2 linked regions of the Bacillus pumilus genome follow. The protein of the gene in region 2 interacts with the protein of the main gene of each other region in a pairwise test. Links are inferred from orthologs where the notes say so. Each region holds a gene or a part of one and is shown on either strand. Other genes may lie near its edges.

Region 1 (5,015 bases), 2.4 Mb from region 2 along the record:
ACCTATATTGACAGCTTTTTCGACACTGTGATAAGGTACTAAGGAAATGATGTCGAGAAAATAGGTGTAAATATGAGGAAAAAGATTACTCTAGCCTGTAAAGACTGCGGAAGCCGCAATTATACGACAATGAAAAGTGATGCTTCAGCAGCTGAAAGATTAGAAGTTAAGAAATATTGCAAGACTTGTAATTCACATAAAACACATTTAGAAACGAAGTAAGATTTGCGTTCTTTAATCTGTGGAGGTCTTTTACATGCGTATTATCAGTTTCTTAAAAAGTGTCGGGAAAGAAATGAAAAAGGTCAGCTGGCCAAAGAAAAACGAAATGATTCGCTACACAATCACGGTTATTTTAACAGTCGTATTCTTTGCAATCTTTTTCTCTTTTCTTGATATAGGAATCTCACAATTAATCGAATTAATTCATTAATACTTGAATAATGGTCTGCTGAACGTGCTATAATAGATCATAATATGACTTGCCAAAAAACCCGTTTTACGGGTTTTTTCAATTGCTTGAAAATATTTACCGGTACTCGAGATTCGTCAAATAGACATTACGAAATGTGGGGAGGGAAGGACTGAATAGTCCTGAACGAAATGGAAAAGAATTGGTATGTTGTGCATACGTACTCTGGCTATGAAAACAAAGTAAAAGCAAACTTGGAAAAGCGTGTTGAATCAATGGGCATGCAGGATAAAATCTTCCGCGTTGTCGTACCAGAAGAAGAAGAAACAGATATTAAAAATGGTAAGAAAAAAGTCGTCAAAAAGAAAGTATTCCCTGGCTATGTCCTAGTGGAAATCGTGATGACTGACGACTCTTGGTATGTTGTTCGTAATACACCAGGTGTCACAGGATTCGTTGGATCAGCTGGATCAGGCTCAAAGCCGACAGCGCTGCTGCCAGGCGAAGCCGAAACCATTCTGAAGAGAATGGGTCTTGAAGAACGCAAAACAGAAATCGACTTTGAATTGAAAGAAACAGTCAAGGTAATCGACGGACCATTTGCTAACTTCACAGGCTCTATCGAAGAGATTGATTACGATAAAAGCAAAGTCAAAGTATTCGTTAATATGTTTGGTAGAGAAACACCCGTGGAACTTGAGTTCACGCAGATCGATAAATTGTAATTCAAAAGAGCTTGAAATGAGTGTATAGAAGTGGTAATATAGCAAAGGTACGTCTTGAGTTCGCTCAAGATCGCTAGCTAGTTATTTCGTCATTCATATAAAGAATGAAGTTGTTGAGTGGGAGGGGGATTCCCCTATTACCACATCACGGACTTTAAGGAGGTGTGTCTCGTGGCTAAAAAAGTAGTTAAAGTTGTTAAATTGCAAATTCCTGCTGGAAAAGCTAACCCAGCTCCACCAGTTGGACCTGCACTAGGTCAAGCCGGTGTTAATATCATGGGATTCTGTAAGGAGTTTAATGCTCGTACAGCTGACCAAGCTGGTCTTATCATTCCTGTTGAAATTTCGGTTTTTGAAGACCGTTCATTTACATTTATTACTAAAACTCCACCTGCTGCAGTTTTACTTAAAAAAGCAGCTGGTATTGAGTCTGGTTCTGGTGAACCTAACCGTAATAAAGTGGCAACTGTTAAGCGTGATAAAGTACGCGAAATCGCGGAAACAAAAATGCCTGACTTAAACGCTGCTAGCGTTGAATCAGCTATGCGCATGGTTGAAGGTACTGCACGCAGTATGGGTATTGTCATCGAAGATTAATTTATTGTCTTGTTGGGTTGCGAGTTTGGTTTTGACAAGTTCGCAACCCTTATTCGTGGGAGGTTATTCCGCTAAAACCACATAAGGAGGATTTTTATAATGGCTAAAAAAGGTAAAAAGTATGTAGAAGCTGCTAAGCTGATCGAACGTACTAAAGCGTATGATGTAGCTGAAGCTGTTTCTCTTACAAAAAAAGCAAATACAGCGAAATTTGATGCGACTGTAGAAGTTGCTTTTCGTTTGGGCGTAGACCCTCGTAAAAACGATCAACAAATCCGCGGTGCAGTTGTACTTCCTAACGGAACTGGTAAAACTCAACGCGTTCTTGTGTTCGCTAAAGGCGAAAAAGCAAAAGAAGCAGAAGCTGCTGGAGCAGACTACGTTGGAGATTCTGATTACATCACTAAAATCCAACAAGGCTGGTTCGAATTCGATGTAATCGTTGCAACACCTGACATGATGGGTGAAGTTGGTAAGATCGGTCGTGTACTTGGACCAAAAGGTCTTATGCCAAACCCTAAAACAGGAACTGTTACATTCGAAGTAGAAAAAGCAATCAATGAAATCAAAGCTGGTAAAGTAGAATACCGCGTTGATAAAGCTGGTAACATCCACGCGCCAATCGGAAAGGTTTCTTTCGAGGACGAAAAGCTTGTTGAGAACTTTGCAACAATCTATGATACAATCCTTAAAGCAAAACCTGCAGCGGCTAAAGGTGTATACGTGAAAAACGTTTCTGTTACAACTACTATGGGCCCTGGCGTGAAAGTGGATCCATCTTCTTTCTCTGCAAAATAAATCTTGACTTATCACAATCGTTTTGATAATATCAAAATGTTGTAAAATAGAATATGTCCATTTATACCGTAGACAGCAGGGGCCTTATGGCTTAATTAACCCGCCGAGGTGTATATGTCACAGTCTTACGTTAACGTATGCTTGTATATACAGCCTCCATGTCTTAATGGAGGCTTTTTATATGGAGAACCGTTCGTTAGGAACGTGATGGCCTGATCGGTATAAGTGTTACACAAAGAATGTACAGGAGGTGTAACCATGAGCAATGCAATCGATACTAAAAAAGTTGTCGTTGATGAAATTACTTCTAAATTTAAAGACAGTATGTCTACTGTAATTGTAGATTACCGTGGTCTTTCAGTTTCTGAAGTGACTGAACTTCGTAAACAGCTTCGTGATGCTGGCGTAGAATTCAAAGTTTACAAAAATACTTTGACTCGCCGTGCAGTTGAACAAGTTGAACTAACGGGTTTAAACGATTTCTTAACAGGTCCAAACGCTATCGCATTCAGTAACGAAGATGTTATCGCACCTGCGAAAATCATCAACGAATTTGCGAAAAGCCACGAAGCTTTAGAAATCAAAGCTGGTGTCATCGAAGGAAACGTAGCGACTGTAGAAGAAGTGAAGGCTCTTGCGGAACTTCCGTCTCGCGAAGGCTTACTTTCTATGTTGCTTAGCGTTCTTCAAGCTCCAGTTCGTAACCTTGCTCTTGCTACTAAAGCAGTTGCAGAACAAAAAGAAGAACAAGGCGCTTAATGCGTACTTAACGTAAAAAACTTAAAATGGAGGAATTACAAATGGCTTTAAATATCGAAGAAATCATTGCTTCAGTTAAAGAAGCAACTGTACTTGAGTTAAACGACTTAGTAAAAGCAATCGAAGAAGAATTTGGCGTAACTGCTGCTGCTCCTGTAGCTGTAGCTGCAGCTGGTGGTGCCGCTGCTGAAGAGAAAACTGATTTTGATCTAGTACTTGCTGGTGCTGGAGACCAAAAAATCAAAGTTATCAAAGTGGTTCGTGAAATCACTGGTCTTGGCTTGAAAGAAGCTAAAGAACTTGTTGACAACACTCCAAAACCACTTAAAGAAGGTATTGCTAAAGAAGAAGCTGAAGAACTTAAAGCTAAGCTTGAAGAAGTTGGCGCTTCTGTAGAAGTTAAGTAATCTTCGCCTAATCTTTTGGGAAAGCTCGCTTTTACTGGCGGGCTTTTTCTTTTCTATTCTCCTGAAACGATTGAATCCAGAGGAGGTCCATTCATCATGAGTGACCACTATTATACGGAAAAGCCATCAGTGAAAAGCAATAAACAGACATGGGACTTCACCTTGAGAAACCGTACCTTTACTTTTACAAGTGACAGTGGAGTGTTTTCTAAGAAAGAAGTCGACTTTGGTTCAAGGCTTTTAATTGAAGCTTTTGAAGAACCTGACGTGGATGGCGATGTCTTAGATGTCGGTTGCGGTTATGGACCGATTGGCTTATCGTTAGCAAACGAAATGACGAGCCGCACCATTCATATGATTGATGTGAACGAAAGAGCAGTCGAACTTTCAAAGGAAAACGCTAAACATAATCGCATTGATAATGTCCGCATCTATCAAAGTGATTTGTTCTCGAATGTTCATTCATCAGCTGCTTTTGCCTCTATACTGACCAATCCCCCAATACGGGCAGGGAAGAAAGTTGTACATGCGATCTTTGAAAAAAGTGCTGATCATTTATTGCCGGAAGGTGAGTTGTGGGTGGTTATTCAGAAAAAGCAGGGCGGACCATCTGCGATTGAAAAATTAGAACAGCTCTTTGGAGAAGTCGAGGTTGTATTGAAAAAAAAGGGCTACTATATTATCAAAGCTAAAAAAGTTTGACGCAGTTTCCTAGCTGTGTTAACATTATAAAATGCCAATGTGTATATTTTGCTTGATAGGCTTAAAAAACAACTATTTTGTATAAATTATGCATACTTGGGAAAACTAATAAAATCGGTATTTGTTTTTGGATGTGGTTTTCTTATTTTAGAAACCCTTTTTTCTTTTGTCTTGTAAAAGTATTTCTTTACTGACATTTGAAAGGCTGAAATACTTTTTACACATATAATACGCATGATTTGAGGGGTGAATCAGTTGACAGGTCAACTAGTTCAGTATGGACGACACCGCCAGCGCAGAAGCTACGCACGCATAAGCGAAGTGTTAGAATTACCAAATCTCATTGAAATTCAAACCTCTTCTTATCAGTGGTTTCTTGATGAGGGTCTTAGAGAGATGTTTCAAGATATATCCCCAATTGAGGATTTTACTGGTAACCTTTCTCTTGAATTCATTGATTACAGCCTAGGGGATCCTAAGTATCCTGTAGCAGAATCAAAAGAACGTGATGTAACTTACTCTGCTCCACTAAGAGTAAAAGTTCGTTTAATTAACAAAGAAACTGGAGAAGTAAAAGACCAAGATGTGTTCATGGGTGATTTCCCAATCATGACA
Region 2 (8,586 bases):
GTGTGAACTTTTTCAGTTCATCAATTTTCGCTCGAAGTTCAATGACAGGTTTTTCAAATTCTAGTTCTCCAGCCACTCTCGTTCACCTCCTGTGCTGTGTAATGCTAAGATTCGGCCTAGTGTTTCTTTCATCTCTGCACGATGAATGACAGCATCCAGCTGTCCATGCTTCATTAAAAATTCAGCCGTTTGGAAGTCCTCTGGCAGGTCTTCACGGATTGTTTGTTCAATGATTCTACGGCCTGCAAACCCAATTAAAGCACCAGGTTCTGCAAAGTTGTAATCACCAAGAGACGCGAAACTAGCTGATACACCGCCAGTTGTCGGGTTGGTCATCACAGAGATAATCAAACCTTGGTCCTCGCTGAACAGTTTTAATGCTGAGCTTGTTTTTGCCATCTGCATGAGACTGAGGATCCCCTCTTGCATTCTCGCTCCGCCCGATGCAGTAAAGATGATAAATGGCACCTTGTCCGCTTTTGCTTTCTCAATCGCCAGTGTGATCTTCTCACCAACAACCGAGCCCATGCTGCCCATACGGAACGTGGCATCCATGACAGCGATCACAGCACGCTGGCCTTCAATTTCACCTTGACCTGTGACAATGGCTTCATTCAAAGACGTTTTTTCTCTGTCTTTCTCAAGCTTTTCTTCGTAGCCTGGGAATCCGAGCGGGTTTTCTGAGATCAGATGCCCGTTAAATTCTTCAAATGTGCCTTCGTCTACAAGGCTATCAATACGCTGCTTTGCATTCATTTGCAAATGTCTGCCGCAATTCATGCAAACACGTAAATTTTTATCTAATTCTTTGGTGAGCATTATTTTTTTACATTGCGGACATTTGGTCATGATGCCTTCAGGCACATCTTGGCTTGCCTGTTCAGAGGGTACAGATGCATATTTTTTCTTTTTACTGAAAATATTTTTGATTGACAAATGACTACCTCCCTTTTTGAAGGGTTTTTTCTTTACACGCACATCCACTATTATAGGACATGTCATAACTGTACCGAAACTATTGTACTTTTTTTGTCAAACGCTGTCATCCTTCATTCAATTTTTTCAATGGGGAATTGATGAGAAATGAGTATGTGTTTGGGGCGCTGAGCAGTTGATATATGTGAATTGTGAACGTCTACAAAAAAATATCATTCCGGATGAAAAAATTTTCGCGTAAGAGAGGAAATGGTGCACGTCTTTCCTCCAATTTCAGAAAGAACGTGCACACTTTTCCAATTGATTATTCGCCGATAATCGTTAATTTTCTTGTTTTTTCAGCGACTGCTTCTGGATCGACTTTGATTCTTGCAACGCCAGTTTCCATTGCTGCTTTTGCTACCGCTTTTGCTACCGCTGGTGCTACACGTGCATCAAATGGTTCAGGGATGACGTATTCAGCTGACAATTTCTCATCTGAAACAAGAGAAGCAATCGCTTCAACGGCTGCAATTTTCATTTCTTCGTTAATGTGAGTTGCACGTACATCTAATGCTCCGCGGAAAATTCCTGGGAATGCCAGTACGTTGTTCACTTGGTTCGGGAAGTCAGAACGGCCAGTTCCTACAACACTTGCACCTGCTGCATGTGCATCTTCTGGCATGATCTCTGGATTTGGATTCGCCATAGCGAAGATGACAGGATCTTTTGCCATTTTTCCAACCATTTCTTTTGTTAAAGCGCCTGCTACTGAAACCCCGATAAAGACGTCTGCGCCTTCAATGACTTCTTCTAATGAACCTTCTTTACGGTCTTGGTTCGTGAATTTAGCGACTTCATTTTTCACTGTATTCATACCGTTCGGGCGGCCTTCGTAAATTGCGCCTTTTGTATCGCACATGATGATATCACGTACACCGAAATGATATAGAAGCTTGATAATCGCAATTCCCGCTGCTCCAGCGCCGTTTGCCACCACTTTGATGGAGGACATTGATTTTCCAGACAGTTTCAGGGCATTTACAAGTCCTGCTACTGTGACAATCGCTGTTCCGTGCTGATCATCGTGGAACACTGGAATGTTTGTCTCTTTTTTCAAGCGCTCTTCGATAATGAAGCAGTTTGGAGCTGCAATATCTTCAAGGTTGACACCGCCAAACGTTGGCTCAAGAAGCTTTACTGTTTCAACGATTTTGTCTACATCGTTTGTCGCAAGCGCGATTGGGAAGGCATCAACGCCCGCGAAGCTTTTGAATAATACAGCTTTTCCTTCCATTACTGGTAGAGATGCTTCTGCCCCAATATTACCAAGCCCTAAAACAGCGCTTCCGTCTGTGACAACAGCGACCATATTGCCTTTCATTGTATAATCATACACTTTGCTTGTGTCGTCATAAATATCTTTACATGGTTCTGCAACACCAGGTGAGTAAGCCAAGCTCAAGTCTTTTGCATTTTTCACTTGTACTTTTGATTTTGATTCGAGTTTGCCTTGATTCTCTTTGTGCATATGTAATGCTTCTTCTCTTAATGACATGTGATGAACACTCCTTCAAGTGGAAAATGATTTAATGAATTGCTAAGTTGATAAGCACATACTGGCAGTTTTAAATACACAGAATCTTTAAAATGATAACACAATAGGTGAATTTGTAAAACATATTCAGGTGATTTGTCATCATTTAATCACAACGTTTTGTTCACCAAGCAGCTCTTTTAACTGGAAAATCACAGCATGATCTGCATGAACCTTGTATGCATCTGGAAGTCTCACTGTCTTTTTTTGCTTCTCATAATACAAATAGACATCTGCTTCTCCGCTGTGCATCGAGATCACCCGCTTTACTTGCTCTAGCAGTTCCTGCGTATGGTTTTCTTCTTTCACCCGAATGTAGACAGACTCTTTTCTTTGTGTGCCCATCTCTTCAAGCAGAACGGCTTCTTGCACGATGATTTGGCTGCTGTCATTTCTGACATCTATTCTGCCTTCAACATAAAGCATGGCGCCCTCCTCAAGTAAGGGGGACAGCTTTCTAAATTGCTCTGGAAAGACGACGCCTTCCATTTCTCCCGTTTCATCCCCAAATGTGACAAATGCCATCGATTGTCCATTTTTTGTCCGAATCGATTTCACTTTTGTCAAAAGACCACCCATTGAGACCTTTCGCTTTATATAGGAAGAAAGTCTGATGATTTCCACTGCACCATTCTCTCTTAAGCGATCTCGGTACGTTTGTACAGGATGATTTGATAAATATAACCCAAGTGCCTCCTTTTCAAATTGCAGGAGATCGACAAGCGGCAGTTCTTCTATCTCCGCATATTTTGGCTTAATGGAGAAGGTTGTATCCCCCAGAAAGTCCAGTTGATCATCTGGATTTAAAAATGACACGTGGTCTAATGCAATATCTATTGATGCCAATAACGAAGCACGATTTGGATAAAGCTCATCCATCGCCCCTGAAAAAATGAGCGCTTCAATCGTTTTTCGGTTGACACTCTTTGCTGATACTCTTGCGCAAAAATCAAATAAATCTTCAAACGGCTTTTCCTGTCTTGCCCTGTATATATCCTTTACAGCTGACACTCCGACATTTTTGATCGCTCTTAAGCTGTAGCGGATCTCCCCTTTTTCAACCGTAAATGGAAATTCACTCTTATTAATAGAAGGCTTCAACACAGATATCCCTTTTTCCTTTGCCTCATAGAAATATTGAGCGACTTTGTCTTCATTTCCAATCACACTCGTTAAAAGTCCGCACATAAAATATAACGGATAATGCGCTTTTAAGTAAGCAAGCTGAAAGCCAATCATGCTATATGCAACAGCATGGCTTCTATTAAAACCATAGTTTGCAAATTTGACGATTAAGTCATAAACGTCATTTGCAATGTTAACAGGATACTCCTTTTTTAGGCATCCTTCAACAAAATGGCTTCGCTCTTCATCAAGGACCTTTTTATCCTTCTTCGAAACTGCTCTTCTTAATAGATCTGCCTCGCCCAGCTGAAAGCCTGCCATCTTCGCCGCAATCAGCATGATTTGCTCCTGATAGACGATGACCCCATATGTGTCCTTTAAAATGTCATACAAATCAGGATGCGGATAAGAGACCTTGACTCTGCCGTGCTTTCGGTCGATAAAGAGCGGGATATTCTCCATTGGACCTGGACGGTAGAGGGCATTGACCGCCACGATGTCTTCTAAACTAGAGGGCTTCAGGCGTCTCAGCACCTGACGCATTCCTTGTGATTCAAGCTGGAAAATCCCAGTTGTATCTCCCGCTGATAACAATTCAAATGTTTTCTGATCTTCATATGAAATGTCACTAAAGCTAATGTGGACGTTTTCCTGTCTTTCAATCTGGTTTTTAATGGATTCAATTAAGGTTAAGTTTCTTAGTCCTAAGAAATCCATCTTTAAAAGTCCGAGATCTTCTAAATAATTCATCGCATACTGCGTTAAATACACACCATCATGGCCGTCTTGAATCGGAACGACCTCTGTCAGCGGCTCCTCGCTCAGCACAACGCCGGCTGCATGTGTCGAGGTATGTCTTGGCAAGCCTTCAACCTTTAAAGCGGTTTGAAAGACCTTTCGAAGCTCCTCGGATTGCTGGAGCATCGTTTTTAATTCAGGGGATGCAGTCACCGCTTCTTTCAGCGTCGTTCCTGGCTTTGACGGAATCAGCTTTGCAAGACGGTCCGCTGCCTTTGAATCAATCCCCATTACACGTCCAACATCTCTTAAGGCCGCCTTTGCTGCAAGTGTTCCAAACGTGACAATTTGTGCCACATGCATGTCTCCGTATTTGTCTTTTACATAAGAAATGATTTCATCTCTTCTCGTATCGGGGAAATCAATATCAATATCTGGCATACTGATTCGCTCAGGATTTAAGAAACGCTCAAACAACAGACCGTGACGGAGCGGATCAACATCTGTAATAAACAATACATACGCAACAAGTGACCCTGCTGCCGATCCACGTCCTGGCCCTGTGACAATGCCTTGATCATGGGCATACTTCATAAAATCCCACACGATGAGAAAATAATCACTGAAATTCATTTTTTGGATAATGCTCAGTTCGTACTCAAGTCTTTTCACATACGTATCATTTGAAGCAATCTTTCTTTGCTTCATCCCTTCTGCGCACACTCTGCGTAAAAACTGATCTGCTGTTGATTGATCAGGAGTCGGATAGGAAGGGAGTTTTGTCTGCCCAAGATTTAAATCGACTTCACAGCGGTCTGCGATCTCCACCGTTCTTGTCAGCAGCTCCTCATCTTGCGCATACCATTCCTTCATTTCTTCAAGGGTTCTGAAATGCTTTTCTCCTCGGTCTTCCTCAATCTCTGACAGCTGCTGCCCTGCTTTAATGGCTTTTAAACACGTATAGGCGGTTTTGTCTTCTCGATTGATATAGTGGACATCTCCCGTCGCAACAAGAGGAATCTCCGCACTTTTTGAGACGTCCCTGAGTTTACCGGCAAACGATTCGTCTTGCTGAAATGGCTGAAGTGCGATGTACACATGTCCCTCACCGAAAATATCTTTCAATTGTTTCGCCGCATCATGCGCTTCTTCTATCTGATCATGCTGAAGCAGCGTTTCAATGTAGCCAGAAGCGCCCGGCGTAATGGCAATGAGCCCGCGGTGATAGCTTTTCAGCCATTTTTCTTTCAGTCCAGCTTTTGATTTTGATTTCAGCACACTGCTGATTTTGATCAAGTTTTGATAGCCTTCATTGTTTTTGGCAAGGAGTACCAAGGGATAAGCCTCTGTCTCTTGTTCATCTATGAAGACAGAAGCTGTTAAACCGATGACCGGCTTGATGCCATGTTTTTTACATTCCTTATAAAATTCAACCGTTCCATACATCACATGGTCATCGGTAAGAGCGAGCGCCTTGCAGCCAAGTTCTTTCGCTTTCAGCACGAGCTCCTTTACTTTTGCCGCACTGCTTAATAAGCTGTATCCACTGTGGACCTGAAGATGAACATAAGACATGCTTAATCCACTCCTTTCGTCTAAAGTCATTCTTTCATTATAAAACGCGATGCGGTGAGAAACAAATGTTCTTTCTTTTCTGTCCGTTCATACTTGTCCCGCACACACCATATATTGAATAGAGTGAGGTGGACACAATGGATGTGAAGGAAGCTTTTATTCCGAATTTTATTAGCTGTTATTTTATTGCTCTTGGGGTCATTTTGGGCGGTGCCATCATAGGTGGTGTTGGTGCTTATTTATCTGGTCAGCCGCCTTTATCCATTATTACGAGTCTTGCCAACCGTTTAAAGATTTGGGCGCTTGTCGCAGCTATCGGTGGAACTTTTGATGCCGTTTATAGCTTTGAAAGAGGCATTTTCGAAGGGAACACGCGTGATATTTTCAAGCAGATTTTATTAATTGTCTCTGCCATGGGCGGTGCGCAAACAGGTTATCTCATTATTACGTGGCTCACACAGGAGCATGTGTCATCATGAGGGTGCCGGAGCTGTACAAACGTCCAGGCTGGCAGCGTTTTTTTGCAGGGATGATGTTTGGCGCGATTGTGAGCTGGCTCATTTTCCTCTTTACATACGGAACCTTTCAGGAAAAGCAGGTGACACAGCTTAGAAGCCAGCAGCACCATATGGACAGTCTGAAAGAACAAATCACACTCTATCGGGAAGATTTGCATAAGTTAAATGAGGATAATAAACAGCGGCTGCTGATCCAAAGCGTAGATGTCCATCTCGTCAATCGTGAGCAATATAAAATCCCAGAGCCAGATACGCTGAAATTTGAAGATCAGGTCAAAGAGGATATCTCAGAGGTCATTACAAAGGATATTGAAAGTGTCTATAAAACAAAGGAATTATTAAAACGGACAGTGGAAAACAAAGAATATACCATTCGGGAAAAGGCATACCGCGCCAAAGTGACAGAGCTGACGATTTATACGAAGCTTTCACTTGAAGTGCGCATTTCATTTGCTGAATAAATGATCATGTGGAATTTTTATGAATTTCTGCCCTCAATGATCGCTTTTCCCTCATTATTTTTATACACTAAAAGTAGAACGAGATCTAAAACAGAAAGAGGTGAGGACAATGGAGGTTTACAGCTATCGTCAAATGGCACGAGACAAAGCAAGCCGGATCAAGGACGGTATGTGCGCTTATGCTGAGACAGAAATGATGGCTCATTTAATTAAAAAAGAATTAAAGCATCAAAATCTCCAAGCCTATGAAGATTCAACTGACATCGGCTGCTGGTTTATCCCTGTATGCAAGTAACCCTTTTCTCCCTGACAAAAAAAGAGAGAGGGGACTTGAAGCCCCCCTCTCTCATGATGATGATTTACATACTTCTTCTAAATCACGCAAAATCTCATCTGCCACGGCCCAATCATAAATAGACGCACCAGCTGCAAGCGGGTGGCCGCCGCCATGATATTTTTTCGCAATGGTATTAATGACGACCCCTTTAGAACGGAATCTGACACGAATCTGATCGTTTTCTTCCACAAAAAAGACCCAAGCTTTAATTCCTGCAATATTGCCTAGTGTCCCAACAAGCTGTGAGGCTTGCTGCGCTGTTGTTTGGAACGATTCCAAAATATCGCGCTTAATGAAAACAGAGGCGACCCCATTCTCTGACAAAGAAATATGTTGAAAAATATAGCCATTTAATTTCACGACATTCAAGTCCGTCTCATACAATTGATTGAAAAGGTCTGAAGATGAAAATGGATATTCAATAAGCTCTCCAGCATATTTGAGCGTCTTTTTCGTCGTGTTTGGGAAAAGGAAGCGGCCTGTGTCTCCTACAATGCCGGCATAAATGAGTTCAGCCGCCTTTGTATTCAGCTGATATCCTTCTTCTTTCCCCTCTAAATACAATTCATAAATCATTTCGCTCACAGAGCTTGCCTCTGTATCCACCCAAAGCAAATCACCATACGGATCTTCATTTGGATGATGGTCAATTTTCATCAGCTTATCGCCCATTGAATAGCGCTGATCGTCAATTCTTGCTTGATTGGCTGTATCACAGACAATGACAAGGGCATCTTTGTACACGTCATCCGGAACCTCATCAAGTTCATACAAAAATGAAAGGGATGGCTCCGGGGTTCCTGTCGCATAAATATTTTTTTCTGGATAGGTGGCACGCAAGATTTCCGTAAGGCCGCACTGCGATCCATACGCATCAGGATCTGGTCTTACATGTCTATGAATGATGATGGTGTCATATAATGATATGGTTCTAATCAGTTCTTTTTTCATAAAAACTCCTTCTTATCCGATACTCTTTTTATTATTAAATCATAATCTATCCTGACGGAAAAGTGAGGAATAGACAATTTATTCTAGTAAGCAAGCCTATTTACGTTTAAAATAGGGTTGTAACCACTTACAATGGAGGCTTGGCACATGCTTGTTTTGATTGTGTTTATTATTTGTTCTGCCATGTTTTATTTATACTACAAAGCAAAGAATGTCCGTACGAACCGCCCAGTCGAAAAGAAATTCTGGTCGGCTAAATCCAGTATGGCACTTGGCTGCTTTGTCCTGCTCTTCGGTGTGAATCAATTATTTTTAAACCGCTCGTCACTCGCATTTGTCATTGGATTTATTTTTGTTGCTGTCGGTATC

Evidence for each region. Proteins that work in one complex are often made in the same cells at the same time.
Region 1: the proteins of dnaE (region 2) and rplL interact in binary tests that used the Escherichia coli proteins (3 or more experiments, as listed by UniProt). The link is inferred for Bacillus pumilus from one-to-one orthologs.

What each region holds. Positions count from the first base shown.
Region 1 is NZ_CP046128.1:120,476-125,490, forward strand. What follows is about bases 2,084-5,015. They hold rplL (50S ribosomal protein L7/L12), read left to right. Parts: upstream 2,084-3,332; coding sequence 3,333-3,698; downstream 3,699-5,015. Other genes in these bases: rplA (50S ribosomal protein L1), read left to right, coding at 2,084-2,532; rplJ (50S ribosomal protein L10), read left to right, coding at 2,791-3,291; GKC25_RS00685 (class I SAM-dependent methyltransferase), read left to right, coding at 3,795-4,400; rpoB (DNA-directed RNA polymerase subunit beta), read left to right, coding at 4,656-5,015. Also shown: rpmG (50S ribosomal protein L33), read left to right, coding at 73-222; preprotein translocase subunit SecE, read left to right, coding at 257-433; transcription termination/antitermination protein NusG, read left to right, coding at 604-1,137; rplK (50S ribosomal protein L11), read left to right, coding at 1,309-1,734; more of rplA, read left to right, coding at 1,834-2,083. UniProt on the Escherichia coli protein: The binding site for several of the GTPase factors involved in protein synthesis (IF-2, EF-Tu, EF-G and RF3). Is thus essential for accurate translation.
Region 2 is NZ_CP046128.1:2,499,678-2,508,263, forward strand. What follows is about bases 2,415-6,348. They hold dnaE (DNA polymerase III subunit alpha), read right to left. Parts: upstream 5,951-6,348; coding sequence 2,615-5,950; downstream 2,415-2,614. Other genes in these bases: GKC25_RS12685 (NAD(P)-dependent malic enzyme), read right to left, coding at 2,415-2,473; GKC25_RS12695 (YtrH family sporulation protein), read left to right, coding at 6,088-6,348. In the rest of the region: accA (acetyl-CoA carboxylase carboxyl transferase subunit alpha), read right to left, coding at 1-76; accD (acetyl-CoA carboxylase, carboxyltransferase subunit beta), read right to left, coding at 61-936; more of GKC25_RS12685, read right to left, coding at 1,241-2,414; more of GKC25_RS12695, read left to right, coding at 6,349-6,429; sporulation membrane protein YtrI, read left to right, coding at 6,426-6,929; GKC25_RS12705 (hypothetical protein), read left to right, coding at 7,039-7,224; GKC25_RS12710 (DHH family phosphoesterase), read right to left, coding at 7,276-8,217; GKC25_RS12715 (YtpI family protein), read left to right, coding at 8,365-8,586. UniProt on the Escherichia coli protein: DNA polymerase III is a complex, multichain enzyme responsible for most of the replicative synthesis in bacteria. This DNA polymerase also exhibits 3' to 5' exonuclease activity. The alpha chain is the DNA polymerase catalytic subunit.